DNA from 3 places in the Pseudarthrobacter sp. NIBRBAC000502772 genome. Region 3 is predicted to be linked to each of the others. Evidence: riboswitches for the same ligand, from Rfam matches in the RefSeq annotation. Region 3 holds a riboswitch; each other region holds the start of a gene.
The links. Region 3 has a riboswitch for cyclic di-AMP ahead of NIBR502772_RS06585 (M23 family metallopeptidase). Riboswitches for the same ligand answer to the same signal wherever they lie in the genome.

Region 1 (9,726 bases), 180 kb from region 3:
CCCAACGCAGACAGCCCCGCGGACGCCAACCCCAAAGACAGGAAATAGCCCGTGTTCAGCCTGACCGTCCGACGCCACTTTATGATCGCCCACAGCCTCCCGCGGGAGGCCTTTGGCCCGGCCCAGGCCCTCCACGGGGCGACGTTCGTGGCGGAGGCGACGTTCCGCCGTCGTGCGCTGAACCCGGACTCGATCGTCCTGGACATCGGAGCCGCCGGCGGCATCATCGAGAACGTGCTGTCCGGCCTCAACTACAAAAACCTGGACGAACACCCGGACTTCGAAGGCAAGCTCAGCACCACCGAGGCGCTCGCGGAATACATCGCCCGCGCCGTCGCAGCCAAGCTCACGGATGACGACGACGGCCGCGAGCTCGCGGGGATCGACGTCACCCTGCGCGAAAATCCGGACGCGTGGGCCACCTACACCCTCGACCTGTCCGCCTGATCCCATGCTGGTCAGGTTCCTGGTCCCCGCCAACATCCGCCACAACTCCGGCGGCAACGTCTACAACGCGCGGCTCACCCAAGGCCTGAGATCGTTGGGGGTTGCCGTGGAGATGCTGGCGGTGGAAGGTTCGTGGCCTGACGCCAGCGCTAGGGACCGACGGCGGCTGGGCGGCCTGCTGGGCGCCTGGGACCCAAGGCCGGACTCATCGCAGTCGGACATCACCCCGGAAACGGTCACCCTCGTGGACGGGCTGATTGCGTGCGGTGCGCCTGGCGAACTGGAGTACGCCGCGGCCGCCGGACAACACCCGTGGGTCCTGCAGCACATGCCGTCGCCCAGCCACCCTTCCGGCGAAGGGCGGGCACTGCGGGCGGCCGCCGGAGTGATCTGCACCAGTTCGTCCGCAGCGGCCTCGGCCGCAGAAAAGCACGGGCTCCGCGCCAGCCGGGTTGTCCTGCCCGGGACGGACACGGCACCGGTGGCGTCAGGTTCGGCCCCGCCCCACATCATTGCGGTGGCCGCGCTGCTGCCCAACAAGGACCAGTTGCTGACCGTGGCCGCGCTGTCCCGGCTCCGGGACCTCGCCTGGACAGCGTCGCTGGTGGGAACGGACGACGCCGATCCCGCCTATGCGGCACAGGTCCGGGCAGCCATTGCCTCCCTTGGAATGGAGGACAGGGTGCGCGTGACCGGCCAGCTCGCCGGGACCGAACTGGCGGACGAGTGGAGCCGGACGGACCTGAGCCTTCTTGTGTCCCGGGCCGAAGCCTTTGGGCTTGTGGTGACGGAATCGCTGGCCCACGGGATTCCCGTCATCGTGCGGGAGGGGACCGGCGCCGTGGACGCCCTGGGCCTCGCCGGAAGACTCGCCGGCAGGCTCGCGCAACGAGTTGGCAGGCTCGCGGGAAAACCGGACGGCGAGCGTGGTGGTGAACGTGATGGCGGGACATATGCCGTGCCAGGTGCCGCCGTCGGACTCGCCGGACCCGAAGGCGACGCACCTCGTGGCAACGGACCTGAAGACCACCACGCGGACGTGCTCGCTGCCGTGATCCGGCAGTGGCTGGTGGACGAATCCCTCCGAGCCGGCTGGCGTGCCGCTGCCCTGGCGGCACGGGAACAGCTGCCCGGCTGGGACTCCACCGCCCGGAACGTCCTGGAAATCCTCGGCGTGCCTGCCAAAACGCCTCCTGCCAAAACGCCTGCTGCCAAAACGCCTGCTGCCAAAACGCCTCCTGAAGAAACCCCCGCCGCGGGGATGCCTACCGCTGCGGGTACGGCCGGTGGACAATAAGCCATGACCACGCTCCCGACCTCCGCCGCCGTATTGACCCAACAGGCCGTGACCCCCAAAGCCCTGAGCCAAGATGCCCCGGATCCGCAGGTGCTCACCCCAGAGCTCCTCAGGGCATGGGCCTGGCACAAGCAGGGCCTCGACGGCACACTCCAGGGCGCGGATGCCGCCGACGTGTTTAGCAGAGCCGGCTGGGCCCGTTCCGTGGGCGGCGCCAACCCGTACCTCACGCTCTTTGCCCGCGCCGGCACTAGCCGCGCGCAGGCGGACGCTGACGTCCTGTCGCTGAAAATCCATGAGCTGCCCACCGCCCGTGGCTGCACCTATGTGCTGGGACAGGATGACTTTGCGTGGGGCCTCCAGATCGGCCGGGACGCCGCCGTGGCGCCGTTCCGTGTGCTGGCGAGAATGGGCGTCGAGCGCGGCGAGATCACGCTGCTGGAGGAGGAGATCCTCCACGCCCTGGCCGAGGCCGGCAACCCGCTGGACCCCAAACAGCTCAAGGATCTCCTGGGCGATTCGGTCCGGAACCTCGGCGAGGAGGGCAAAAAGAAGGGCGCCGCCACCACGTTGCCCACGGCCTTGGGCCTCCTCCAGGCGGACGGACGGATCCGGCGCGTGCCCGCCAACGGCCGGCTGGATCAGCAGCGCTACGCCTACACGCTGTGGGGTTTGCCGCCCACCGCCATGGAGGACGACGCCGCCCGCAGCCTCCTACTGCAGCGCTATCTTGGCTGGACTGGCGGTGCCACGGTCAAGCAGTCGCAATGGTTCACCGGATTCACCCTGGCCCACACGAAGGCAGCGTTGGCCGCCACTGGGGCGGTGGAGGTTCCCACCGCCAACGGTGAGGTGCTGTGGATGATGCCCGACGACGTCGGGCGGCTTGCGTTGTTCGAGGCGCCGGCGGAGGAACAGATTCAGCTGCTGGCCGGCACGGATTCATTGGTCCTGCTCCGCAGGAACTCAGGGGAGCTGTTTGCCGAGGAGGACAAGGGAAAGCAGGTCCTGGGGTCCACGTTGGCGTTGCAGGCTGACTTGCCGGACCATCCGATCTTCGACCGCGGCCGGATCATCGGGCTGTGGCAATACGATCCCGGGAAATCACGGATTGCCTATTGGCTCTTTGGCGGGGCCACGCCCGCAGTATCCCGGCGCATCGCCGAGGTAGAGGCCTGGATCCGGGACGAACTGGGGGACTTCCGCTCGTTTAGCCTGGACTCGCCGGCCTCGCGCCAGGACAGGATCGACGCCCCGGATGCCGCAGGCTGAGGGTCGTGCAGGCAGGTGAGAGCGCTACAGCAGGCCCGAGACGAATTGCAGCCCGCCTACGACCCGTTACAGCCGGCTGCGGTGCGCTGCGAAGAAGTCCCTGAGGACCGCACCGCACTCCTCTTCCCGGACGCCGCCGTAGACCTCAACCCAGTGGTTGAGCCGGCGCTCGCGGAGGATATCGAATACCGAGCCCGCCGCTCCGGCCTTCTCATCCCAGGCACCGAAGACCACGCGGGGAATCCTGGCCAGGACCACGGCGCCGGCGCACATGGCGCACGGCTCCAGAGTCACCACGAGCGTGCAGTCGGCCAGCCGCCAGCCGTCCCCGGTGCCGCCGTCGAGTTTGGATAAGGCACGCAACCGGTCCGCCGCCTGCCGGATGGCCACTATCTCTGCGTGGGCAGTGGGGTCTCCCAGCTCTTCCCGCTGGTTCCGTCCGGAACCCAGCACGGCGCCGTCGGGCCCAATCACCACGGCGCCGATCGGCACGTCCTCGGTGGCCAGCGCGCGCCGGGCTTCGTCCAGGGCAAGACCCATCCATTCGAGGTGGTTCTTTTCTGCGGCGACCATGGCTCAATGATAGTTTCGAAGGATATCCAGCCTGCAAAGCATTAACGCCGGGGAGGCATAGTGGACACGTTCAGGGACCGTCTGGGCCAATGGTTCAAACCGTACGCCGCGCTGTGGATCACCATGCTGGTTGGGGGAGCGCTGGTGGTGACCATGGCGCTCCTGGGTGCCGAGGTTTACAACAACGTGGTGGATGAAGAGGGACTGACCGCCCTGGACCTGCCCGCGCTGGAGCTGTCCCAGGGCCTGCGGAACCCCGCACTGGATGCCGGGGTGACGGCTTTCACCAACATCGGCGGAGGCATCGGCATGCCCATCCTTGCAAGCATACTTACGGCCTGGCTCACGTTCCTGAGCCGGACCTGGCGGCCCATCATCCTGGTGGGCGGCGCCGCGGCCGTCTCCACGCTGGCCACCACGGTGGGCAAGCGGCTGGTGGGCCGCACTCGCCCGGACCACGCCGAAGCTGTCCCTCCGTACGAGACTTCGCCGTCGTTCCCAAGCGGCCACACCCTGAATACAACGGTGGTGATCGGTGTGCTCGTGTACGTCATGTGCCTCCAGTTCGAAGTGCTCTGGGCGCGCATCACGGCCATCACCGCCGGGGTGATCTTCATCATCGCGATGGGCCTGAGCCGGGTGTTCCTGGGCCACCACTGGCTGACGGATGTGATGGCCGGCTGGTTCCTGGGCCTTGCCTGGGTGGGCATCGTGATCCTGGCGCACCGGCTGTTCCATGTGCTGCGCAAACGCGAGCACGCGGGCCCGGCACCCACGTTCGAACACCCCGCCCTGCGGGACGATCCGTCGAGCTGATTCCCTGCCGGACGCTGCCCGGGCGGGTGATAGTTTTGACGCATGCGCACTCTCGTTGTGGACCACCCGCTGGTCGCCCATAAGCTCACCGTCCTGCGGGACAAGAACACTCCGTCACCGGTCTTCCGGCAGTTGACGGAAGAGCTGGTGACCCTCCTGGCCTACGAAGCCACCCGTGAGGTCCGCACCCAGCCGGTCACCATCGAGACGCCGGTCAGCACCACAGTGGGCACCGCTTTCACCAAGCCCACGCCTCTGGTGGTTCCCATCCTGCGCGCCGGGCTCGGCATGCTCGAGGGCATGACCAAGCTGGTCCCCACCGCTGAGGTGGGTTTCCTGGGCATGGCCCGCGATGAGGAAACCCTGGACATCATCACGTACGCGGAGCGGCTCCCTGAGGACCTGACGGACCGGCAGATCTTTGTTCTGGATCCGATGCTTGCCACCGGCGGAACCCTGCGCGAAGCCATCAAGTTCCTGTTCAAGCGCGGCGCCTCAGACGTCACGTGCATTTGCCTCCTGGCCGCGCCGGAAGGCCTGGCCAAGCTCGAAGAGGAACTGGCCGAGGCCAACGTGACCATCGTGCTGGCTTCCATTGACGAACGGCTCGACGAGAAGTCCTACATCGTTCCCGGGCTCGGCGACGCCGGCGACCGCCTGTACGGCATCGCCGGCTAGTACGGGCTGCTCCAGAATGTAAGTCTTCCGCTTTCCTGCCGCCGCCGTTAGCCTGTGGCGCATGGACTGGAAACTTGAACTCGTTTTTGTGCCCGTATCCGACGTGGACCGGGCCAAGGATTTCTACGTCAACAAAGTCGGATTCAACCCGGATTTCGACGAGCGGCCCATGGATGGCATTCGCTTCGTCCAGCTGACCCCGCCGGGATCCGCCTGCTCCATTTGTATTGGCGAGGGCCTCAATGACGCCCCTCCGGGCACAGCCCCAAGCCTGCAGATGGTGGTCAGCGACATCCAGGCTGCCCACGACCACCTCAAGGGCAACGGTGTGGAGGTCAGCGACATCGACATCCAGGACTGGGGGCACTTCGTCTACTTCGCGGATCCCGACGGAAACAAGTGGGCGGTGCAGTACATCCCGGGCCGTGACGCCTGAGGGCGGCGCCCGGGTCGCGACGCCTGAGCCGGTAACGCCTAAGGCAAAATAGGCAGCATGAACATCCCCACACCTACCGCCACACGAGCACCTGCCGCCGCACGAACACTGACCTGCCGGGCCGTCCTTTTCGATATGGACGGCACACTGGTGGACTCCACGGCAGTAGTGGAGGAGGTCTGGGGAGAATTCGCGGCCCGGTACGGCCTGGACATCGCCGAAATCCTGCGCACTTCGCACGGCGTCCAGGCTGCCGATACCGTGCGCCGTTTCGCGCCGGCGGGAGCGGACGTCGCGGCCCTCACCGAGGAACTGGGTGCGATGGAACGGGTGCGGACGGCCGGTATCATCGCGTTGCCGGGGGCTGCCGACCTGCTTCGCAGCCTCCCGGCCCAGGCAGTGGCGCTGGTGACTTCAGCGGACAGGACCCTGGCAGACATCCGCATGGACGCTGCCGGGCTGGACATGCCGGCCACGGCCGTGACGGCGGACCTGGTCACACGGGGCAAGCCGCACCCGGAAGGCTATCTGATGGCCGCCGGGCTGCTGGGCGTGAAACCGGATGACGCCGTGGTGTTCGAGGATGCGCCCGCCGGAATCGCGGCAGGCGTTGCTGCGGGTATCCGGACGGTGGCCGTGGGTCCGAATGCGGGCGAATTGCCAGCAGGCGTGCTGCATATCGCGGATTACCGTGCCGTGACGGCCTCCGTGGAAACGGACGCCGCGGGACGGCAGCTCATTTCTTTCCGGCTTTGACTCTTTCCGGCTTTGACGCCGGCGGATCACTTTCGTGATCCGCCGGCGCAGCTCAGCGACGCCGGCCGCCGGCGCCGCTCGGTCGGCCTAGTACCAGTTGTGCGACAGGTGGAAGTTCAGCGCCCCGCACGGTGACTGGTAGCGCTCCTGGATGTAGTTCAGGCCCCAGTTGATCTGCGTGCGGTAGTTGGTGATGTAGTCCGCGCCGGCGCTAGCCATCTTCTCAGCAGGCAATGACTGGACGATGCCGTACGCGCCGCTGCTGGCGTTGGTGGCCGTGGTGGTCCAGTCGGATTCCTTGGTCCACAGCGTCTGCAGGCACTGCATCTGGTCAGCGGACCAGCCGTACGTCGCCAGCTGGCCGGCAGCGTAGGCCTGCGCTCCTGCGGGGTCGTTGACTGCCACAACAGGCGCGGGCGCAGGTTCCGGGGCCGGAGCCGGAGCGGGCTCCGGGACCGGGGCAGGTGCCGGTTCGGCGGCCTGGGGCGCGACGTTGATCTCGGCCGGCGCAGCTTCCGGGGAGGCCGGGGGCTGGATCTCGGCTGTCTCGAAGCTCAGCTTCGACTGGGCGCTGGCTTGTTCGGCGGCCTGGTCCGCGCTGGCCGCAAGCGACGCAGACTCGGAAGCGTGTGCCGCGGCGCTGACGCCGACCAGCAGGGCGCACGCCGTCGCGAACACCGCGACGCGCTGGCCCACGGAGGGAATCCGCGCGGCCTTGGACAATGGGGACATAGCTGCACCGAAGCGCGTCTGCTTGCGGTGGCTGTGGGACTTTGTGTCGCCCTGCGGGCGCGTTTGTACCTTGAATTCAGACATGATGGATCGCCTCTCACACCTGCGGAGTTAGCTGTCGGGTTCGGATGAGGGCATCCGGCCACACGGCACAATCACGTGTTGGCTTAACCCCAAAGGGCACTTGGTGCCCGGGACGGTGGGTCCCCCGCCTCTGCCTCTGAAAACGGAATCCGGGAAGCGGCAGAGCTTGGCGTCATCCGGATATGCGGCCCAAACGGGAACCACACGTCATCGACGCTACAGGAGCTGGAACCTTAAGTCACATTTTGGTAACGGGAATCACGGCGATGGTGTGTCGCCTTGCTGCGCTCGGGCGTCAGTGGGTTGCGCCAGCGCGCCGGCAGGGAAGAGCAATGCGAACTCCGTCCGTCCGGCCCGTGATGTCACTTCCACGCTCCCGCCATGGGCCTCCATGATCGACTGGACAATGGCCAGGCCCAAGCCACTTGTGCCTTCGGACGCCCCGGCGCCCGAGGCCGGCGCCGTACCCTTGCGCGCCGCGTCTGCGCGGGCAAACCGGGAGAAAACGTGGTCAACGAACTCCGCAGGGATGCCCCCGCCGTCGTCCGTTACCGTCACCGCTGCGCCGCCATTGGCAGACTTCGTGACAGCGGTGACCACGGTGGTTCCCGGCGGCGTGTGCTTGCGCGCATTGGATAGCAGGTTGACAAGCACCTGACGCAGTTGGGATGCATCACCCGTGACGGCGAGCGGCTCGTCAGGCAGTTCAAGGCGCCATTGGTGGTCCGGGGCGATGACCTTCTCGTCACTGACGGTTTCGATCACGAGTTGTGTGAGGTCAACTTCGCTGAGCTTCAGGGGCTGGCCCTCATCGAGCCGGGCGAGCAGGAGCAGATCCTCCACCAGGGTGGTCATGCGTTCGGACTGGCTTTGGACCCGGGCCAGGGATTTCCGGCCGTCCGGCGTGAAGTCCTCGGTCATCCGCATCAGCTCCGTGTACCCGCGGATGGCGGTCAGCGGGGTGCGCAGCTCATGGGAAGCGTCGGCAACGAACTGCCGCACCTTGGTCTCGCTCCGCTGCCGCGCCTCGAGGGCACTGGCGACGTTGTCCAGCATCAGGTTCAGGGCGTGCCCTACGCTGCCCACTTCGGTTCCGGGGTTGGAGTTCGACGGCGGGACGCGCACCGCGAGTGCCACCTCGCCCGCGTCCAGCCGGAGCCGGGCCACCCGGGTTGCCACCTCGGAAAGCTGCTCCAGCGGCTTCATGGTGCGCCGGATCAGCACGGTTCCTGCCAGTCCGATCAGCGCCAGGCCGCCCAAGGAGACAAACACAAAGGTCCACACCAGCGATGCCAGCGTGCTCTCCTTGGCGGCGAGCGGAAGGCCCGTGACAAGGACATCGCCGTAGCCGGTTTGGACGGCCACAATTCGGTAATCCCCGTTGGACAGCGAGCGGTTCACGGGGATGCCGTTCTGCGTCAGCGCCAGCAGGGTCTGCTTGTCCTCGGAGTCGAGGGGTAGGCGTGTGGTGTCCGAGTCCAGGAAACCGCCACTGGGGATCTGGCCGTTCAGGATCCGCGCATTCAGCGTTCCGACACTCTGCCCGCGGGAGTCAAGCGGGTCCGGCCTGCCGTTGAATCCGCCCAGGGGCGGGCGGCCCGGACCGTTCGAGAGTTTGGCGGCCTGGCTCAGCTGTTCATCCAGCTGACCCGTGAGAAAGGAATCCATGGAGGCGTAACTGAACAGCCCCACGGCGCCGCAGATGGCCACCAGCAGGGCCATGGCCAACAGGATCAGGCGCGTGCGCAGATGCCAGGTGTCCGGTTTCAGCCAGCTCCGGGCTGGTGCTGGGGTTGCTCGCGGCGAGGACATGGAGCTGCTACTCAGCCGGTTTGATGACGTAGCCGGCGCCCCGCACGGTATGGATCATGGGCGGGTGCACTGCATCCACTTTCTTGCGCAGGTAGGAGATGTAAAGCTCCACAATGTTGGCCTGGCCGCCGAAGTCATAGTTCCAGACACGGTCCAGGATCTGGGCTTTGCTGATGACGCGTTTGGGATTCTCCATGAGGTACCGGAGCAGCTCGAACTGGGTGGCGGTGAGCAGGAGGGCGTCGCCCGCACGGGTCACTTCGCGCGTGTCGATGTTGAGGACAAGATCGCCCACCACAAGTTCGGCAGTGTCCATCGCGGCAACGCCGGAGCGCTGGACCAGGCGGTGCAGCCGCAGCAGGACCTCTTCCATACTGAACGGCTTGGTCACGTAGTCGTCCCCGCCGGCCGCCAGGCCCACGATCCTGTCCTGGACGGCGTCCTTGGCCGTCAGGAAAAGCGCAGGTACCTCCGGCGCGAAGGCGCGGATCCTGCCCAGCAGCTCAACGCCGTCGAACCCTGGCAGCATCACATCCAGCACCAGGACGTCCGGGCGGAACTCCTTGGCAAGCTTGACGGCCTCCGGGCCATCCGAAGCCACCGCAACGGACCAGCCGGCCATGCGCAGCCCCATGCTCATGAGCTCGGAAAGGCTGGGTTCGTCGTCAACCACCAGGGCGCGGATGGGGGAGCCGTCCGGGTGGGTCAGTTGTGGAAGGTTGTTGGTCATGGAGTGCGAAGTGGCCATGGGACAACTCTCCGATCATTCGGTTAGCCCGCGCTATGGGGTTCCTGTGCGCACGCTGTGAATCCCAGCCTAGCG
Region 2 (9,726 bases), 1.8 Mb from region 3:
GGGGACGCGGCTGCTCATCGGCAACCAGATTCCTGACGGTGCCACACCCGTGGCCCAGGCCTATGCCGGCCACCAGTTCGGCGGCTACTCACCCCTGCTCGGCGACGGGCGGGCCCTCCTGCTGGGGGAGGTCACGGACATCCACGGGCAGCTTCGGGACATCCACCTCAAGGGCTCCGGCCGGACACCGTTCGCCCGCGCGGGTGACGGTCTCGCCGTCGTCGGTCCCATGCTGCGCGAGTACATCGTCAGCCAAGCCATGCACGCCATGGCCATCCCCACCACGAGGTCCCTCGCCGTGGTGGCCACGGGCCGGCCCGTCCGCCGCGAAACCATGCTGCCCGGGGCCGTGCTCACCCGGGTGGCCAGCAGCCACCTGCGGGTCGGCAGCTTCCAGTTCGCCCGCGTCAACGGCGAGACGGACCTTCTGCGCCGTCTGGCGGATCATGCCATCAGCCGCCATTACCCGGACGCGGCGCTCGCCGACAAGCCCTATCTCGCGTTCTTCGAGGCGGTCATAGCCGCGCAGGCGTCCCTGGTGGCGCAATGGATGCTGGTGGGCTTCGTCCATGGCGTGATGAACACCGACAACATGGCCATCTCCGGCGAGACCATCGACTACGGTCCCTGCGCTTTTATGGACGCCTTCAACCCCGGCGCGGTCTACAGCTCCATCGACGCGGACGGACGCTACGCCTACGCCAACCAGCCGGTCATCGCCGAATGGAACCTCACCCGGCTCGCTGAAGCACTCCTGCCCCTGCTCCATGAAGACCAGGACCAGGCCGTGGCGCTCGCCGTTGAATCCCTCGGCGGCTTCCGCGCCCTGTACAGCGCTGCCTGGTCAGCAGGCATGAAGTCCAAGCTTGGGCTGCGCCCGGACACGCACGACGACGTCGCGTCGTCCCTGGTGGACGGCGTGCTGGCGCTGCTCCAGGAAGGCCAGGTGGATTACACCTCCTTCTTCCGGAGCCTCGGCTCGGCGGCCCGCGGTACGCCGGAAACTGCGCGGTCCATGTTTGCGAACCCCGAAGCCTTCGACGCCTGGGCCGCGCGGTGGCTGGCCCTGGCGCCGGACGCGGACCTGATGGACCGGGTCAACCCCGTCTACATCCCCAGGAACCACCTGGTTGAAGAGGCTCTGGACTCGGCTATCGCCGGCGACCTGGACCCATTCAACCGGTTGGTGGACGTCCTGGCCGATCCGTACACGCAGCGCCCCGGGCTGGAACGCTACGCCGGCCCCGCCCCTGAAGACTTCGGGAGCTATCGGACCTTCTGCGGGACCTGAGAGAACACCAGGGATGGACGACGGCGGCGCGGGGCTGGGTGCCGCCCGCCGCCGTCGAGCATGGTCGGATCACGCTACGCGGACGAAGGACGCTCCGGCGAGCCAGCTGATGGAGTGCACTTCGGTTTTGTAACCGTCCACCCCGCCACTGACAACCTGGCCGTTGCCGGCGTAGACGCCCACATGGCCGGCCGTGATGACCAGGTCCCCTGCGGCCGGTGTGCCCACCACCGGGCCGTACTGGAAGAACTGGCCGGGAGCCAGGTCACCCACGCTTTTACCCACCGAGCGCAGCGCCTTCTCCACCATGGCGGTGCAGTCCTGCTGGATGCCGAGCTGGGAGTTGGCGGAAGCCAGGATGGCCGCGCCGAGCGAGCCGGCCGGAGCCTGTGCCGCCGGTGCGGACGTTGAGGCCAGCCTTATGCCGGTGTTGGTGGGGGAGGCCGGCGCCGGTGCGGGAGACGCTGCGGGAGCCGGTGCGGTGTAGCCGGCACCAGGGATCAGGATCTGGTCGCCGGGGTAGATGATGCTGGTCAGCGAGAGTCCGTTGGCGGCAAGGACGTCGTTGAGCGGGACGCCGTTGGCGGCGGAAATCTGGCCCAGCGTGTCACCCGAAACGACGGTGTGGACGTTGGCCGCGGCGGGGGCTGCTGCAGCGGAAGTCGAAGCAACAGCGGCCGGAGCCGCTGCCGCCGCACTGGTCTGGACCTGAGTGTTGGCAGTCCCGGAGTTGTCCGGGCCGTGGACGCCGGCCTGAGCCGGGACGCCAATGCTGAACAGCAGGCCGGATGCAGCAACAGCCACCAGGGCCGGCCGGCCAAACGTCAGAGGGTGTGTTTTGGCCGCAGTGGCCAGGCCAATGAGGACGGTAGAGCGGGCAGGAACCGCACGAAGGCGTGCGGCAGCGGAATTCTTGGACACGGTTGATCGCCTCTCCCATGCCTGCGGGGTGAGCTGTCGGGTTCGGGTCGGAGATACCCGGCCGGTAGCGCCGCCGCACGGGACGGGGCGATACCGACTTAACCCCAAGGCTTCGAAAAGCCGTGGAAACGTGGTTCCCCCGTCCCTGCCAGCTGGAAAGCGACTGGATCCCGGTCAGCGGCAGGGCTCGGCATACTGGCGGGAATGTCCCGGCTTGAGCCGGGCCACCGTTTGACCATAACTTCCAGTTATCGGCAATGTCACATTCCGGTAACGGAATGTAGGCGTGAAATCCACCCGCGCTTCATCTCGGATTCCCTCCCTCCTCGGTAACGATGTTGCAGGTCAGGCCCCGTAATCCGTATATGCCCGGTAAGCTCACCAACTATGTCCCGGATTGTTCAAAAAATGCGGCTGCCCGCCCTCGCCGGCCTGCTGGCGGTCGCCCTGGTGGGGTCGGCTGCGCTGCTTCCCTCGCATGCCGACGACGACGCGCCGCCCGGCGGGTATCCCTCGTGGCAAGACGTGCAGAACGCCAAGAAAAGCGAGGCCGGCAAAGCGGCAGAAGTCACCAGGATCAACGGGCTGCTGGGCGGACTCCAGGCTGAAGCAGAGGCGCTGGGCAATGCGGCCGTAACGTCCGCCGCGGAGTACGCCAAGGCCGAAGCGGCACTTCAGGCCGCCACTTCCACTGTGGACGCACTCACGGCCCAGACGGCACGCGCCGCGGCCGAACTGGGACAATACAAGAAGGAAATCGGTGCTCTGGCGGCCCAATCGTACAAGACCGGTGGAACCAACATGGGTTTCTTCGTTGCCCTCGACGCCGTGCAGAACAACAGCATCCACGGCCTGAATATCGTCCAGATCGTCAGCGATAAGACTGCGGCCCTGGTCAACAAATCTGCAGGCGCCGAACGCATTTCCCGTGCCCTGGCCGATCAGGAGCAGGCGGCCAGGGCCGAGCGCGAGCGCCTGTCCGGCGAGGCCAGAACCAAGCTCGACGCCGCCCAATCCGCCCAGCAGGCCATGTCCCGGCAGATCGCGGAGCAGCAGGAGCACGGCCAGGAACTGACCGCGCAGCTGGCCTCCCTCAAAGGGACCACGGCTGCGGTGGAGGGGGAGTTCCGGCAGGGCCAGGTGGCATTGGCCGCGTATGAAACGGCGCAGGCCGCCAAGCGGGCCGCGGCGCAGGACCAGGCACGCCAACAGGCGGAGGCGGCAGCCAAGGCGGCGGCCCTTGCCGCTGCGCAGAAACCGGTTCCGGCCCCACCTGCTTTACCCGGCGTGCCCGCCCCGCCTCCAGTCCCGAGCCCGACGCCGGTCCCGCCGCCCGCCGTCGTCGTGCCTTCCGTTCCGGGAGGCGCTGTCAACGACCCCGCGGGCGCCAAGAACTACGCGGCCGGGCAGCTCGGCGCCTACGGCTGGGGCCAGGACCAGTTTCCGTGCCTGGCGTCGCTGTGGACCAAGGAGTCGAACTGGCTGACCACCGCCACCAACCCGTACTCGGGCGCATACGGGATCGCCCAGTCGCTGCCGGCCAGCAAGTATGCCAGCGCCGGCAGCGACTGGCTCACGAGCTACCGGACCCAGGTCAATTGGGGCCTGTCCTATATCGCTGACCGCTACGGGTCACCGTGCGGCGCGTGGAACCATTCCGTGGCCAACAACTGGTACTGACCTGCGGGGGACGGCAGCCGCGTCACGTTCCCGGTGCCTTGGCGAATACCGCGGCGCTGAGGAATTCAATGCCGACGAAGGCTTCGTCGCCGTCCACCCAGGCGTCATGTCCGGGCGGAATGGTGTAGGAGTCGCCGGCGCTGATGCTGATCCGGGTGCCGTTGGTGGTCTCGACGTTGAGTGCCCCGGAAACGCAGTATCCGACGTGGTTGTTCTGGCAGGACTCGGTCTGGACCACCGGCTTGATGCAGTCCGACCAGCGCCAGCCGGGACTGAACGTGAACCGGCCAACGGTGTAGTCGCCGAGGTTGACTACGTCCACTTCGGTTTTGTCCGGGCGGCGCTTCTCATCCGGCGTGTTGTGGGATTTGACTGCCAGTGTGGTGACGACGTTGGTAGGCATGGCACGCAGACTTTCTCTGTTGATTCTGTGTCCATCAGCTGTCTGTCCCTGGCTGCCAGACCGCATCTGAGGCGCTTACGATTGCCAGCATGCTCCCGCCGACGGCGCTTGTCGAGACCCAAACCACTAGGCTTTTCCCATGCCCGATTTTGAACGGTTCCGGGTTCTGCTGGAAGAAGAGCGCACCCGGAAACTCGCGCTCCTCCCCGCCCTCCGTGCGGACATTTCGTCGGCCAACGCCGCCCGCCAGGATTCCAACGTGGATGACGAGCACGACCCCGAGGGTTCCACCATTGCGTTCGAGCTGTCGCAGGCCTCGGCGCTCCTGAAGCAGAGCAGTGCGGGACTTGACCAGGTGGACGCGGCCCTGGCGCGGATTGCGGCGGGCACCTACGGCACGTGCGCCGTGTGCGGGGACCCCATCGCGGAGGGACGGCTCGAAGCCCGCCCGTCGACGCCGTTCTGCATCCTCCACGCCGCCGCCGGCCGGCAGGGACGGTAGCGGCGACGTGAACCCAGATGTCGTGAACTCCAGTGACGTGACTTCCAGTGCCGCGACCGGGAGGGTGCTGTGAACGGGCGTGTGCAGGACGCTGCCGGCTTCATCGATGCCACCCTGCAGAATGAGGGCGCCTGGTACCGGGCGGAGGACGTGGAGGCCCGGGTGGGCGGGGTCCTGGGTTCCTACGGATCGTCAGTGGGAGCCGTACGCGGCACCGTCCGCGACGCCGGCAGGAAGTTCAAGGATCTTGGCCACGATGAGGTGACCGCTTTGGCATCCCTCCTCTGGGGCCGGCCCGGTCCCGGCAGGCGGCCGGTCTATGAGAGGCGGCTCGCCGCCGTGGTGCTGCTGCAGTCCCGGGTTGCCCTTCTTCGCCACTCTGACCTGACCCGGCTGGAGGGCTTCATCAGAACCGCGCAGACCGGTGAGCTGGTGGCCCCCCTGATTGCCGACGTTGTGGTTCCGTTGCTGCAGGGACTGGGCGAAAGCGGCCGCCAGCGCGCCGACGTCGTCATCGCCCGCTGGCACCAGGACCCCGACGATTCGCTTCGCCACGCTGCCCGGCTCATCGCGTCTCAGGGACCCGACCTGCAGCGCATTTCCGGGAACCGCGACGCGGAACGCGACTGACCCCTGTTCCCCGGTCCCCGTCAGTCGTACTCTGGGGCTTGGAGGTGATTGCCATGGAGGCAGCGCAGGGCGACAGGATTATCGTCCGGGGGAGGACCGTCGGATCTTCGGATCGGCACGGCGTGATCGTGGAAGTCCGTGGTCAGGAAGGTCATCCGCCCTACCTGGTCAGGTTCGACGACGGACACGAAACCGTTATGTACCCGGGCGGTGATTTCGCCATCGAACGCGGTCACGCGGGGCAGGCCGGCTGACGCGCCGCGGGCGGCCGCGCGTCCGGGCCACCGGGCACCTGTCAGACTGGTGGAATGGATCACTCCTTGGCTGCCACGTCCCCTGACGCGAACCTCACGATTCCGCCGGTCCGCACCGGTCCGCGGGACCCCGGTGACGCCTGGGTGGAGGGCGGCGGCGGCAAGTTCTGGGGCAGGTTCGGTGCCGCCGGCGTGCTGGCTTATGACCCCGGCAAGGGCGTTCTCCTGCAGCACCGCGCGCTGTGGAGCCATAACGGTGGTACCTGGGGACTGCCCGGCGGAGCATTGCACCAGGGCGAGGACGCAGTCACCGGGGCCCTCCGCGAGGCGCACGAGGAAGCCGCGGTACCGGCCGCGGATGTGAGCGTCCTCTTCACGTCTGTGCTGGACTTCGGCTACTGGTCCTACACCACCGTTGTAGTGCTGGTGACCGCGCCTTTTGAGCCCGTAATCAACGATCCGGAAAGCCTCGAACTCCAGTGGGTTCCGTTGGACGAGGTGGACGCGAAAGAGCTCCATCCCGGTTTCTCAAAATCGTGGCCGGACCTGCGGACGCGCATGCTGGAAGGGCGAGATTAGGGTTGCCTAAGTGCGGTGCGCCATAATGGTGTTCCGACCCCCTGCTGCGCGTGAGGAAGAACATGACCGCCCCGCTCTCCGTGTTGCTCAAACAGTCCACCAGCGCGGCCCATGAAGAGGCCGAATCGTCCCCGTTTATGGGCGACCTGCTCGAGGGCAGGCTGGACGCAGCCGCCGTTGCTGCCCTCACCGCCCAGCTGTACACGGTGTACGGTGCCATGGAGTCGGTGGCGCGGTCCGAGTACGGTGCTGATCCGCTGCTGGCAGGGTTCCTGGACCCCGCCCTGGAACGGACGGCGGCGCTCGAGGCGGACATGGCGTTCCACTATGGCACCGGCTGGCGGGAGCAATTGGCAGACGGCCGGATCGTCACTGTCCCCGCCACCACGGCTTACGCCACCCTGATCCGCGAACACCACAGCGCCGAGTTCATGCTCGCCAACCACTACGTCCGGCTGCTGGGGGACCTGTCCGGCGGGCAGATCATCCACCGCCTCGTCCAGCGGCACTACGGCATCCCCGACGACGGCCTGAACTTCTACCTTTTCCCCGGCGTCGGGAAGATGAAGCAGTACAAGGACGGCTACCGTCTCCGGCTGGACGCCCTGGCGCTGGACACGGACCGGACCGAGGAAGTGCTGACCCACGCCGCCCATGCCTTCCGGCTCAACGGCGACATTTTCGCGGACCTGCAATCCGCCGTCGGGGCCCGTCCGCAGCCTGCGGCCTGACCCATGGACCAGTTCCGGGACCTGCCCTTCGGCGTGGCGGCGGCCAGCCTTTTCGCCATTGTTATGCTGCGCGTCAACGCGACGTACTGGATCGGCCGGGGAGCGGCAGTAGGTGTTGAGCACACACGGTTCGCTTCCTCGTGGAACGGCCGGCGCGCCGGCCAGGCGAAAGAGCTCGTCCGCCGCTGGGGATCGTTCGCCGTGACGCTGTCGTTCCTGACCATCGGCCTGCAGACTGCCGTCAACCTCGCCGCCGGTGCTGCGAAGATGCCGTTAAGGCGCTACCTTCCTGCCGCCGTCGCCGGTTCCATCCTCTGGGCACTGATCTACGCCACCATCGGGCTCGCCGCCGTCGAAGCCTGGCTGGCGTTGGCGGCCGGCTCCCCGTGGGGAATTGTTGTGCTGGGCACCGCGGCGGCCGGACTCATCGCGTGGCTGCTGGTACGACGGCGGCGCCTGTCGCGCGGGAGCGCTGCCGAGCAGGCAGCGGCAGGCAATGCGGATAGGCTTGGCTGAGCCCCACAAGGACAAGCGAAAGGGTCAATGTTGACTTCTGCACTCCCGGAACTGGCCGACGGCGATTTCTACTACCAGGCGCTGGGTGGCGGCCGATTCCGCTCCACCATCCACGCCCAGGGGGCCTGGAACGAGCACGAACAGCACATGGCGCCGGCTTCCGGCCTGATGGTGGACAGCCTGGAGCGCCACGAGCCGCGGGACGACATGCGGATGGCCCGGCTGAGCTACGAGATCCTGGGCCTGATCCCGGGTGGCGGGTTCCACATCGAAACCACCACACTGCGCCCGGGCCGGACCATCGAGCTCCTGCAGGCAGAACTGGTTGCCAACGGCCGGGTGGCCATCCGCGCCACCGCGTGGCGGATGATCACCAGCGACACTGCCGCGGTTGCCGCCGTCGAGGACTCCGGCATTCCGGCGCCGGATGAATGCAAGCCGCTCGACGGCCCTGCCATCTGGCCAGGCGGCTACATCCGGTCCCTGGAGATGCGCGTTGCCGAGGGCCACCGGCCCGGCGCGGGCATCGTCTGGCTCCGCACCCAGCACCCCCTGACAGACAAAGCCGACAGCGGCGACCTGGCCCGCCTGATGGGACTCGTTGACACAGCCAACGGGATCGCGGCCAGGGTCCCGCCGGGCAAAGGCAGCTATGCCTTCCCCAACCTGGACCTGCAGATCCACATGTACCGCAGGCCCGGGGGCGAATGGCTGGGCCTGGACAACGCCGTCTCCTTCGGAACTGACGGGATTGGCCTCACGTCCACCGTCCTGCACGATCTCCAGGGCCCCTTCGGCCGCGCCGAACAGATCCTGACGCTGCGCAGGACCTGATGGCCTTTGGCCCGTGACTACCGGACCGCTGTGGCTACCCGACCTGTGTGACTATTCGGCGCCGGTAATGCTTTTGTAGCTGTGTACCGCATTGCGCAGAGTGGGGAAGAAATGGTCTTCTGTGAACCGTGCGCTCGCCCCGAACCGGATCAGGCGGTCCTTGATCGGTCCCTTCATTTCTGCGAAGACCAAGCTGATACCGTCCTGCGCCAGTTCATCGTCGAGCTGAATGAGCTCATCCAGCGCTGTCGTATCAAGGCCTGTGATCGGCTCGGCTGCCACAATGACCCATTTCACCGGCCAGGGCGCAGCGTCCACCAGGCCGTGGATGTGCTCGGCGAACACTTCCCCGTTGGCAAAGAACAACGGTGCATCGAAACGGGCAATCACCAGGCCCTCCACCCGCCGGCCTTCGGGATGCCGGTCCAGGTCATGGAAGCCCGGAACGTCCGCCACGCTGGCCAGCTCAGTGCGGTAGGGATCCCAGGCGCGCTGGACAAAGGCCAGAAGGGACAGTCCAATGGCCACGGCAATTCCCGGTAGGACCCCTACAAAGGCGACGCCGAGGAATGTAACCACCAGGAGGAGGGCCTCCAGCCGGCTCATCCTGACGAGGCGCACGAGCGTTCGCACGTCAACCAGCGAAGACGCCGCCACGATCACCACGGCGGCGAGCGTGGCGGTGGGAAGGAAAGCCGTCACCCCCGGTGCGGCGACCATAAAAAGGACCACGAGCAAGGCTGCCACCACACCGCTGAGCTGCGTCTTCGCCCCGGCGTCGAGCACAATCGGGGTGCGGGAGGAACTTCCGCTCACCGGAAAGCCGCCCAGCACCCCGGTTGCCACGTTGGCGATGCCCAAGGCCCCCATTTCCTCATTGCCGTTGACCCTCGCTCCGCGGCGCGCTGCGAGGCTCTTGGACAAGGTGGAGGTGTCCGCAAAAGCAATCAGCGCGATGCCTGCTGCAGGGCCCACGAGCGACAGGACCTCGTCCATGCCGATGCCGCCCAGCGCGGGCGCCGGGAGCCCTTGCGGCAGTGCGCCCACCATGGGCAGCTGTCCGGCCAGGCCCAGGGCGGCCACAACGGCGATGGAACCTGCCACGGCAAACAACACGCTGGGCACCTGCCACGGAAGAAAGCGCCCGGCAATAATGACAGCAAGGCTGCCTGCGCCCACAGCTAGCGCGACGGGATTGATACCGCCGCTGAGGACGGCGTCCGCCAGGGACGTGAGGCGCTCAAAGAGGCCATCGGCCGAGACATCTATCCCCAGCAGCCGCGGAAGCTGACTGACGGTCACCGCCAACGCGATGCCGTTCAGGTATCCGACGCGAATGGGCCGGGACAGCAATCCCGTCACAAACCCCAACTTGAGGACCCTGC
Region 3 (9,726 bases):
TTGGCGGAGAACCGGTAGATAGTGGCGGGCCCGTGCCCCTCGGCGTCGGCCATCACCAGTAGTTTTTCGGCCAGCTCCGGAGCCAGGTAGCCCGGGGCAACTGCGGTCAGGTCCGCCTGAAGCAGGACGTGGTTCAGTGCCGCAGGCAGATGCTCGCCCAGGATGCCCAAGGCTTCGTCGGGGTTGTCTTCGGCAATGGCGCTGCCCAGCTGGCTCAACGCACCGGAGCCGATCAGTCCGAGCAGCTCCGCTTCCGCGAGCACACCCCTGATCAGGGAACTGAACCGCCGGGCCATCCGCGGCTGCGTCCATTCAGCCCGCTGGAGGACGGCCGCAGCATCCAGGACCGGTGCCGTGCCGTCCGCAGCGGCAGCCTCCTGGGTGAGTTCCTCCAGGATTTCCAGGATCCTCTTCCTGACCACGGGGGCGTCCGGCCTCTGCGCCTCTGCCGAAAGGGCATTAACGGTGTTCCCGGCCAGGGCGCGGTGTGCGGCGGGAACGCCGCTGGGGCCGTTGGCGGGCTGACCCACCAGTGAAGGCACACGCTCGCTCGCGAGCCAGGCATTGACCAGCCACAGCCACTGCTCCTGGCGGGGGAGGGCCAGCCACTCCAGCTGCGGGGGCTGCACCCACGAGGACGAGTCCACATCGAGGCGCAACAGGCCAGCGAGGGCGCTGAGCTCCAGCAGCAGGCCCGCCCGGTGCTGGTCGATGCGAAGAGTCTCGGCAAGCCGCTTCATTTCCCGGACACCTACGCCGCCGCTGCGCAGCGTGGCCAGCGGCTGTTCGCGGACGGCGTGGAGGAGGTCACCCACCAGCCGCAGGGTTTCGGCGATGGCGCCCAGCGCAGCGTTCCGGCGAAGCGCAGCGGTGGTGCTGCCCAGCTCCGGAACCGGCGGGGACAGGGAGAAGTCATTGATGATGGCCCCGCCGCGCAGTGACAGGCCCACGCTGTGCGGCAGTTCCACGTGTGCGGCGTCCAGGGGGACCAGCAGGCCCCGGGCCAGGAGCCAGTCAACGGGCCCGACGTCGGCGCCCTGGTTCGAGACCGACGCTTTCCGTTGCGCCTGGGGGACGGCACCCATGGCCCAGTTGCGGAATTTGGCGAGCAGCGCCGTCGTGCGTTCCGGGGCTCCGGCCAAAGCCTCGCCGAGTGCCTCGGGCGAGGATGTCCAATGCTGCAGCGCGAGGGCGGCCTCCATGGGGGTGGTGGCGTTCTGGATGGAGACGCCGCTGCGGCGCAGCTCGGCAACGAGCTGGACTGCCCGCTGGGCAAACGCGGGCTGGAGCCTTACCAGCTCGGTGTAGCTGCGCCCCAGCCCCGCGGGATAGATTCCCACCACGTCCTTGAGGCTTCCCACCGGCAGGTAGTAGCGCTGGCGGTGGCCCGAAACCGCCGTTCCATGGGGCGGCTCGGCCCGGTGCACCAAAGCCAGTTCCTGGAGCGAGGCCAGGATGCGTTCCAGCGCCGCCACCGTGGACCCTGCAATGAGTTTCCGGATGCCCGCCGCCGAGGCGCTGTGTTCGGTGTCCGTGTTGGTACACAGATGCAGCGTTTCCAGCACCTGCATCTGTGGCCGGTTAAGCCGCTCGAGCGCACGCTGGACGCTGACCCGCGCACTTGCACGCGCGGCCAGGGCGGCAAAGTCAGGAACGGCGGGGGACATAAGGTCCGGCCGCGCTGCAAAGAGCGCCCGCAACGAGTCATCGCTGCGTGCTTCCAGTTCTTTGCTGAGCGCGCGAATAAGGGACATCAGTCCAACGTTACCGCCCGCCGGACTTTCCTGCCCGGCGCCGGCCCGCCACGCTGTCCAGCACCAGGAAAAGCATCAGCAGGAACGCCACAGGCAAGCCGTACAGGGCAGTGGCAGTGACCCAGGCCGGAGCAGCGGAGCCTGCGAAGGCCAGTGCCATGACGGCTCCCACCGCCACGAGGGAAAGCATGGCAACAACCGCTGCGCAGATCATCAGTGGGCGCCGGTATCGCGAGGGTGTCATGCAGGCAACGCTAACAGCCGGTCGGCCGGTGGTGGCGCCACAGGCGGCCGTGAGCGGCGGGCACACAGCCGCAGGCAGGCGGCAGGACGAAGGGTGCGTGAAAGCAGGATTCCGGCCCCCGGCAGGATAACCTTGAAGAACAGACCAACACGGTCCGTCGCTGTCATACCCTGAACCCGCACATCAGTGCGGATGCGGTGACTGCCGGCCGTGTCAGAAGACGTCAGAACGAAGAAGGTTGATTACGTGCCTACCGGCAAGGTCAAGTGGTATGACAAGGAAAAAGGTTTCGGATTCCTCGCAGGCGAGGACGGCCAGGAAGTCTTCCTGCCCAAATCAGCGCTGCCCGAAGGCATCACGGAACTGAAGGCCGGCACCCGGGTTGAGTTCGGCGTTGCCGACGGCCGCAAGGGTGCACAGGCCCTGGGCCTGCGCGTCCTGGACAAGACGCCGTCCATCGCCAAGGCCAAGCGGCCCAGCGCCCGGGACCTCGCGCCCCTGGTCCAGGACCTCGTCAGCGTGCTGGACAACCTCTCCGGAACCCTGTCCGCGGGCAAGTACCCGGAAGGCAACAAGGGCAAAGCCATCGCGGCTGCCCTGCGTAAGGTTGCCGACGAGCTGGACGTTTAGGTCTTGGCCATGAACGCGGACGCTGAACAGCCGGACACCACAACAGCGGAGAAAATAGGCGCAAAAGCCGAGGCCAAGCGCCGCGCAGGCGTGCCCGTGTGGCGCACCGGAAAGCCGGATGCCTTCCTCGCCGCTGCCGTTGGCGAGGCGCGAACCGCCATCGAAGGGATCGCGGCGGCGTCGGACATCGGTGCGCACTTGGCTGCCAAAAGTGAGGGCGACCGCCTGGTCACCCACCTCTTCGAATCAAGGATGGCCGGCTACCACGGCTGGCAGTGGTACGCGGTCCTGACCAGGAACTCCCGCTCCAAGGTGGTCACGGTCAGCGAGCTTGGCCTCCTGCCGTCGGAGGACTCCATCCTCTCCCCGGAGTGGGTGCCGTGGGCCGAGCGCGTCCGCCCCGAGGACGCACAGGCCGCAGAGGAAGACGAGCCGCGCGCAGCTGTTGCTTCGGCTGCGGAGCCGGACACTTCGCACGCCGAGGCTGACACTCCCGGGTCCGAGGACCGGGACGAAGAATCCGAAGACGACGACCCCGCCGGCGAGGCTGACTAAGCAGTTGCCAATGCGCAGGGTTGAGAACCAAGAAGGCCGGCACTGATGTCCACCTTCAAATCCCTGCACATCCTCAACTACCGGATCTGGTTCCTCGGCGCACTGGTTTCCAACATCGGAACCTGGATGCAGCGGACGGCCCAGGACTGGCTGGTGTTTGACCACCTCACCGATCACGACGCCGGGGCCATGGGGATCACCATGGCGCTGCAGCTGGGGCCGCAGCTCTTCCTGGCGCCGGTTGCCGGCCTCGTGGCGGACCGGTACAGCCGCCGGCAGCTGCTCATCATCACCCAGTCAATGATGGCCCTTCTGAGCACCGGCCTGGGCATCCTCGTGGTGGTCGGCGCCGGCCAGCTGTGGCACGTCTACGGCTTCGCCCTGCTGCTGGGCATGGTCTCCGCCCTCGACGCCCCGGTACGGCAGACCTTTGTTTCTGAACTGGTGCGGGACGACTACCTGCCCAACGCCGTGGCCCTGAACAGCGCCTCCTTCAATGTCGCCCGGATGATCGGGCCCGCCGTGGCCGGCGTCCTCACCGTAGCGGTAGGTCCCGGCTGGGTGTTCCTGATCAACACCTTCACGTTCCTGGCCATGCTCCTGAGCCTGTGGAAGATTCCGACGGCGTCACTGCGCCAGCTTCCCCGGGCGGCTCCGGGCAAGGGCCGCATCCGGGAGGGGCTGCGCTATGTGCGGTTCCGGCCCGACATTGTGGTGGTCCTGGTGGCCGTGTTCATCGTGGGAACACTCGGCCTTAACTTCGTTCTGTTCATCGCCGCGATGGTGGGCACGGAATTCGGGCTGGACGCCAGCGCCTTTGGGCTCATGAATTCCATCATGGCCATCGGTTCCGTGGCGGGCGCGCTGCTCTCCGCCGGCCGCGGCAAACCCCGTTTGCGGATGATCTTCGGCGCGGCGGCTGCCTTTGGGGTGACCTCGGGACTGGCCGCGCTTGCCCCGGACTACTTCTGGTTCGGCGTGGCGCTGGTGCCCGTGGGCCTGTTCGCAATCACCATGATGACCAGTGCCAACGGCTACGTCCAGACCACCACCGATCCCGTCATGCGGGGCAGGGTCATGGCCCTGTACATGGCCATCTTTATGGGCGGCACACCCATCGGCGCGCCGTTGGTGGGATGGGTGGCCAACGTCGCCGGCCCCCGGTGGTCACTTTCCGTTGCGGCCGCCTCCGGGATCATCGCCGCCGTGATCGGAATGATATGGATCATCCGCGCCCAGCGGCTCCGGCTCACCTTCAACCGGCGCGCCCGTGGCCTGCGCTACTTCGGCGTCGTCTCCCACCTGGGCGTCCAACAACCGGGGGACAACGTCAACGGCGCCGCCCCGGACGAAAACCCGGACGACGCCGTCGGACGCTGACAAGTGGCCTCACCACAAGACAGCGCGAACGGACACTTGGGCCCCGGTTCCTGGGCCCCAAGTGTCCGTTCGCGCGGGTACGCTACTTGCGCAGCTCGCCCACCACGTAGTCGATGCTTGCCAGCAGCGCGGAGACGTCAGCCGGCTCGATGGCCACAAACGTGGCGATCCGGAGCTGGTTGCGGCCCAGCTTGCGGTACGGCTCGGTGTCCACGATCCCGTTGGCGCGGAGCACCTTGGCGATCGCGGCGGCGTCGATCGAGTCGTCGAAGTCGATGGTGGCGATGACGTTGGAACGGTCCTCCGCCTTTGCCACAAACGGGGTGGCGTACTCGGAGGCCTCGGCCCAGGAGTAGATCCGGCCGGCGGAGTCAGCGGTGCGGGCGGACGCGAAGTCCAGGCCGCCGTTGGCGTTCAGCCACTGCACCTGCGCGTCGAGGGTCACCAGGGTGGAGAGCGACGGCGTGTTGTACGTCTGGTTCAGCTTGGAGTTGTCGATGGCGGTCTGGAGGTCCAGGAAATCGGGGATCCAGCGGCCGCTTGCCTTGACCCGGGCGGCGCGTTCCAGCGCGGCGGGGGAGAAGAGCCCCAGCCACAGGCCGCCGTCGGACGCGAAGTTCTTCTGCGGGGCGAAGTAGTAGACATCGGCCTCGGAGACGTCCACGTCCAGGCCGCCGGCTGCGGAGGTGGCGTCCACCAGGACCAGGGAACCGGCGTCGGCGCCCGCGACGCGCTTGACCGGAGCCGCGACACCCGTGGAGGTTTCGTTCTGCGGCCAGGCGTAGACATCCACGCCAGCCTCGGCGGCCGATACCGGGCGCGTGCCGGGCTCGGACTTGATGATGGAGGAGGCGTCCAGGAACGGGGCCTTGTTGGTGGCTGAGGCGAATTTGGAGCCGAACTCGCCGAAGGACAGGTGCTGGGCCTTCTTTTCCACCAGGCCGAAGCTGGCGACGTCCCAGAAAGCGGTGGAGCCGCCGACGCCGAGGACCACTTCGTAGCCTTCGGGGGCGCGGAAGAACTGGCTGAGGCCTTCACGGACGGAGCCCACGAGGTTCTTGACCGGAGCCTGGCGGTGGGAGGTGCCCAGGATGGTCTTGGACGCCGCTGAGAGCGCTTCGAGCTGCTCCGGCCTGACCTTGGAGGGTCCTGCGCCGAACCGTCCATCCTTTGGCAGGAGGTCGGCGGGAATAGTGATGCTGGTTTCGCTCACGGGGGCTCCAATTTCGGCATGGACGTGGCTCACGTCCGGGCGGTGGGGTGGCCGGTAGTCGGCGGTGACTGCATAAGGACCTCCCTTATTCTGCCTGAACCCTCGATTGGGCGGGGAACCGGGGCCGTCATAGTCCGGCCAATGAGACTCTTTGTCTCCGCCCGGGCATTATCCAGACAAATTCAAAATAGGCTAAGCTTTTTAGCGGACCTCGCCGCTGAGCGGGACGCGATACGGTGGGACAACGCAAGGTACTGCGCTCGAGGAGCTGAGCTGGATGACGGATCTGATCGATACTACGGAGATGTATCTTCGGACCATTTTGGAGCTTGAAGAAGAGAACATCGTTGCTCTTCGCGCACGCATCGCCGAACGGCTGCGGCATTCCGGACCCACGGTGTCCCAAACCATCGGCCGGATGGAACGCGACGGACTGGTCGTGGTCTCCGGAGACCGCCACCTGGAGCTCACGGAAGCCGGGCGGAAACGCGCTACGGAAGTGATGCGCAAGCACAGGCTCGCGGAACGGCTCCTGGCGGATGTGATTGGCCTGGACTGGGCCTATGTCCACGATGAAGCGTGCCGCTGGGAGCATGTGATGAGCGAACGTGTAGAGCAGCGCATCTACGAATTGCTCAACCACCCCACCGAGTCTCCGTACGGCAACCCCATCCCCGGGCTGGCCGCCCTGGGCGGGCCGGCGCCCGCGCTCCCAGACGCCGGTGTGATTAATCTCCTGGATGCGATGCAGGGCTACGGGCCAGCGTCGAACGTGACAGTCAGCCGGCTGGCTGAGCCCATCCAGGTGGAACCTGAGCTGCTGGTCCAGTTGGATGAAGGCGGGATCAGGCCCGGTGCCACGGTGTCCCTGGAGCGCGTAGGGGAGTACATTTCGGTGCGCGTTCCGGGAATCGAAGGGGCGCTCGAGCTGCCCCCGGAAGTGGCATCCCACGTCTTCGTTTCCGTCAGCTGACGGGAAGGCGGTCCGCCGTGTGGGGCCGTTCCATAGCGCAGCGACGCAAGGTTCCGCAAAGGTAACGGAATTGTTACTGTCCAAGTTAATCACCTATAGTTGAAACTCAGCGTCGATACAAAAGCGTTACCTGATCCGGAGCCGAGCTCTGCCAGCGGATCAGGTGCATCAGTCACCAACTGGCAGAGGCGGGGGAACCACAACCGGCAGTCGTAAGACTGCCTTGGGGTTAAGTCCGTCAGCAGCAAGCCTCTTCCAGCGAAGGATCCTCACGGGATATCTCTGCGCCAAAGTGCTTGTCACGGCGGACCGGGTCTTTGAACTCTCTGACCCGAATCCGACAGCTAACTTCGCAGGCTACCCAGAGAGGAACATTCTTGACCACGCAATACTCCAGGGGCCGCCGTCGCGCGGTGGGTCCCGCCTCGGCGCCCAGAGTGGCCGAGGATTTCAGCGCGGAGAGGCCCCGCGACCCACAGCGGGAAGCCCGCCGCCGCCGGGGACCCTTCCGGCAGATGACGGATTTCGCCGCCGCCAGTGGCCTCGGCCAGAAGGCCGGCATCGCCTTGGCAGCAACAGGCCTTGCTCTCACTGTGACGGTTCCTGTGACCGGCCCCGTGATGGCCACTCCGGCACCCGGCCAGGCTGCATTAGCCGTTTCCGCTGCTCCGCAGCCCGAAGTGACCGCCGAAGCCGCCGCCCAAATTGATTTCAGCCGCTCGTCCGTGGTGACCCAGGGTGATCCCGACGGCAAGCTGAAGCAGCTGTTGAGCGCCCAGTCCGCGGGATCCATTACCCGCGCCGCCTCTGCCGGAAGCCTTGGCTCGCCGCTGGCCCAGCTGGTTACGGCCTCACCCTTCGGGTTCCGGGTCAGTCCCATCACCGGCGGCTCCGGCGACTTCCACCGCGGCCAGGACTACGTGGCACAGTGCGGAACCTCCGTCATGGCCGCTGCCAGCGGCACCGTGACCTTCGTTGGCTGGCACCAGTACGGCGGTGGCAACCGCGTGGTGGTGGATCACGGCAATGGCCTTGAAACCACCTACAACCACCTCTCCTCCGCCAGCGTCAAGGTAGGCCAGACGGTCAGCCGCGGCGACGTGGTTGCCCTCAGCGGCACCACGGGCGCGTCTACGGGCTGCCACCTCCACTTCGAGGTTCAGATCAATGGCGAAGTCGTCGACCCCACCGGCTGGCTCTGACCCAAATGATGGCCAACTCTCGAATCGTAGCAACATGCCGTGACCTGAATGTGACATTGGCTCGGAACTCCTGTAACGTCTAAAGCGCGTCAACTTTTCCGAAGTTGACGTTCTTGAGTGGATTGCCTAGCTCTGCCACCGCTCAAGGTCCGTTCGCATGACATCGTCTGGCAGGGGCGGGGGAACCAATTTTGGTCTTCGATTCTGAAGGCCTTGGGGTTAAGTCGCAAAGCTTCCACTGTGAAGCAGCGCGGCCGGGTGACTCCCATCCGAATCCGACAGCTCACCTCGCAGGCATTGGGAGAGGCTACCTTCGTGTCTTCACGCCATACTTCTGCGCGTCACCGCGCACAACCGGTTCGCACTAACCCCTTGGGCTCCGTGTCCAAGGCCGTCAGTGCCAATGCCGGGACCGTAGGTCGCCAGGCTGCTGTTATCGCAGCTGCATCAGGTCTGATCCTGAGCATGGGGCTTCCGGCCAACGCCGCGGATTCCACCGCCGGCGTTTCCGCCTCTACCGAGTCCGGTTCTGCGCAGACGGCACTTGCCGTCACTGCCGCGCCCACGGCTACCGTTTCCTTCGAACGCCCCGTCATCAAGACGACGCCGGCGCCGAAGGTTGAGAGGGTCCGCGCGCAGTCCACGGCTTCCGAAACCGGGGCTCAGGGTGCTGCCGCAACCGAGGCCGCGGCCTCCAAGCTCGCTGACACTGTCTCCTCTGCTGCTGCTTCGGGTCTGGCAGCACTTGCCTACACCGGTATCGGTCACCCCTACCTCTGGGGCGGCACCACTCCCAACGGCTGGGACTGCTCCGGCTTCACGCAGTGGGTCTACGCCCAGGCCGGCATCAGCATTCCCCGCACCAATGCCTGGACGGCCATGCGGCCCACCGCCACACCGGCTCCCGGTGACCTGGTCATGCAGAATGGCGGCGCCCACGTTGGCATTTACGTCGGCAACGGCATGATGATCAGCGCACTGAACCCGTCACAGGGCACGCTGCTCCACTCCGTGGCATCCACGGGCGGCGGATCCTTCTTCACGCTGGCCCCGTAGTTCCTGCAATCCGGCAGTTCCTGAAGCCCTGTGCTGCCGGAACCGATTCTTCGCTGGAAACTTTTCGCTAAATCCCCGTTCGGGATGTGCCGGCGTACCCCCAAGATGCCGGCGCCTCCAACGCCCTTGGACTGCCTACGCGGTCCTGAGGAAAACGAAAGAGAGAAATTAATGACTACACGTGCAACTGTTGCACGGCACCGCGCCGAGGTCACCAAGACCAACTCGCTGGCTGTCATTGCCAAGGCCGTCGGCGACAACGCCGGCGGCATGGGCCGCCAGGCTGCGGTTATCGCTGCTGCTTCCGGCCTTGTCCTGACCAGTGGTATCGCCGCGAACGCGGCAGACACCGGAGTCCAGCACGAAGGTGCTTCCGCTTCGAACCTTGAGGCTGAGGTTTCCGCTCCGGCCATCATTTCCGCTGCTTCCACCATTGCCATTTCCTACGAGAAGCCGGCCGTGACCACCACGCCCGCTCCGGTTGAGGCTCCCGAGCCGGTTGTCGAAGCTCCGGCTCCGGCCAAGGCCGCGGCAACCATCACGGTAGCGTCGGCCACTCCGGCTGCTCCCTCGGCTCCGGTCGCCGCCAGCGGCAAGGGTGCTGCCATCCTGTCCGCTGCTTACGCACAGCTCGGCGTCAGCCAGGACTGCACCATGCTGGTGACCAACGCCCTGGCCGCCGTGGGCATCAACTACCACGGCTGGCCCGCCGGCTACCT

Region 1: linked by a shared signal. The riboswitch ahead of NIBR502772_RS05630 (hypothetical protein) and the one ahead of NIBR502772_RS06585 (M23 family metallopeptidase) in region 3 are both predicted to bind cyclic di-AMP.
Region 2: linked by a shared signal. The riboswitch ahead of NIBR502772_RS14780 (LysM peptidoglycan-binding domain-containing protein) and the one ahead of NIBR502772_RS06585 (M23 family metallopeptidase) in region 3 are both predicted to bind cyclic di-AMP.

Annotation. Positions count from the first base shown of each region.
Region 1 is NZ_CP041188.1:1,185,891-1,195,616, forward strand. It holds gene NIBR502772_RS05585 (zinc-binding alcohol dehydrogenase) at 1-48, shown strand, start outside; gene NIBR502772_RS05590 (6-carboxytetrahydropterin synthase) at 52-447, shown strand; gene NIBR502772_RS05595 (glycosyltransferase family 4 protein) at 452-1,744, shown strand; gene NIBR502772_RS05600 (DNA glycosylase AlkZ-like family protein) at 1,748-3,016, shown strand; gene tadA (tRNA adenosine(34) deaminase TadA) at 3,083-3,589, opposite strand; gene NIBR502772_RS05610 (phosphatase PAP2 family protein) at 3,713-4,405, shown strand; gene upp (uracil phosphoribosyltransferase) at 4,448-5,083, shown strand; gene NIBR502772_RS05620 (VOC family protein) at 5,145-5,519, shown strand; gene NIBR502772_RS05625 (HAD-IA family hydrolase) at 5,577-6,275, shown strand; gene NIBR502772_RS05630 (hypothetical protein) at 6,363-7,091, opposite strand; cyclic di-AMP (ydaO/yuaA leader) riboswitch at 7,097-7,273, opposite strand; gene NIBR502772_RS05635 (cell wall metabolism sensor histidine kinase WalK) at 7,350-8,903, opposite strand; gene NIBR502772_RS05640 (response regulator transcription factor) at 8,911-9,651, opposite strand.
Region 2 is NZ_CP041188.1:3,198,718-3,208,443, reverse strand. It holds gene NIBR502772_RS14785 (YdiU family protein) at 1-1,291, shown strand, start outside; gene NIBR502772_RS14780 (LysM peptidoglycan-binding domain-containing protein) at 1,361-2,212, opposite strand; cyclic di-AMP (ydaO/yuaA leader) riboswitch at 2,216-2,387, opposite strand; gene NIBR502772_RS14775 (lytic transglycosylase domain-containing protein) at 2,621-3,892, shown strand; gene NIBR502772_RS14770 (cupin domain-containing protein) at 3,915-4,295, opposite strand; gene NIBR502772_RS14765 (TraR/DksA C4-type zinc finger protein) at 4,435-4,797, shown strand; gene NIBR502772_RS14760 (DNA alkylation repair protein) at 4,867-5,427, shown strand; gene NIBR502772_RS14755 (DUF1918 domain-containing protein) at 5,481-5,681, shown strand; gene NIBR502772_RS14750 (NUDIX domain-containing protein) at 5,736-6,260, shown strand; gene NIBR502772_RS14745 (heme oxygenase (biliverdin-producing)) at 6,323-6,991, shown strand; gene NIBR502772_RS14740 (DedA family protein) at 6,995-7,507, shown strand; gene NIBR502772_RS14735 (thioesterase family protein) at 7,538-8,341, shown strand; gene NIBR502772_RS14730 (SulP family inorganic anion transporter) at 8,393-9,726, opposite strand, start outside.
Region 3 is NZ_CP041188.1:1,369,192-1,378,917, forward strand. It holds gene NIBR502772_RS06550 (helicase-associated domain-containing protein) at 1-1,754, opposite strand, end outside; gene NIBR502772_RS06555 (hypothetical protein) at 1,765-1,998, opposite strand; gene NIBR502772_RS06560 (cold-shock protein) at 2,245-2,628, shown strand; gene NIBR502772_RS06565 (DUF3027 domain-containing protein) at 2,638-3,183, shown strand; gene NIBR502772_RS06570 (MFS transporter) at 3,229-4,563, shown strand; gene serC (phosphoserine transaminase) at 4,646-5,776, opposite strand; gene NIBR502772_RS06580 (metal-dependent transcriptional regulator) at 6,054-6,749, shown strand; cyclic di-AMP (ydaO/yuaA leader) riboswitch at 6,879-7,123, shown strand; gene NIBR502772_RS06585 (M23 family metallopeptidase) at 7,127-7,951, shown strand; cyclic di-AMP (ydaO/yuaA leader) riboswitch at 8,100-8,262, shown strand; gene NIBR502772_RS06590 (C40 family peptidase) at 8,333-9,007, shown strand; gene NIBR502772_RS06595 (NlpC/P60 family protein) at 9,179-9,726, shown strand, end outside.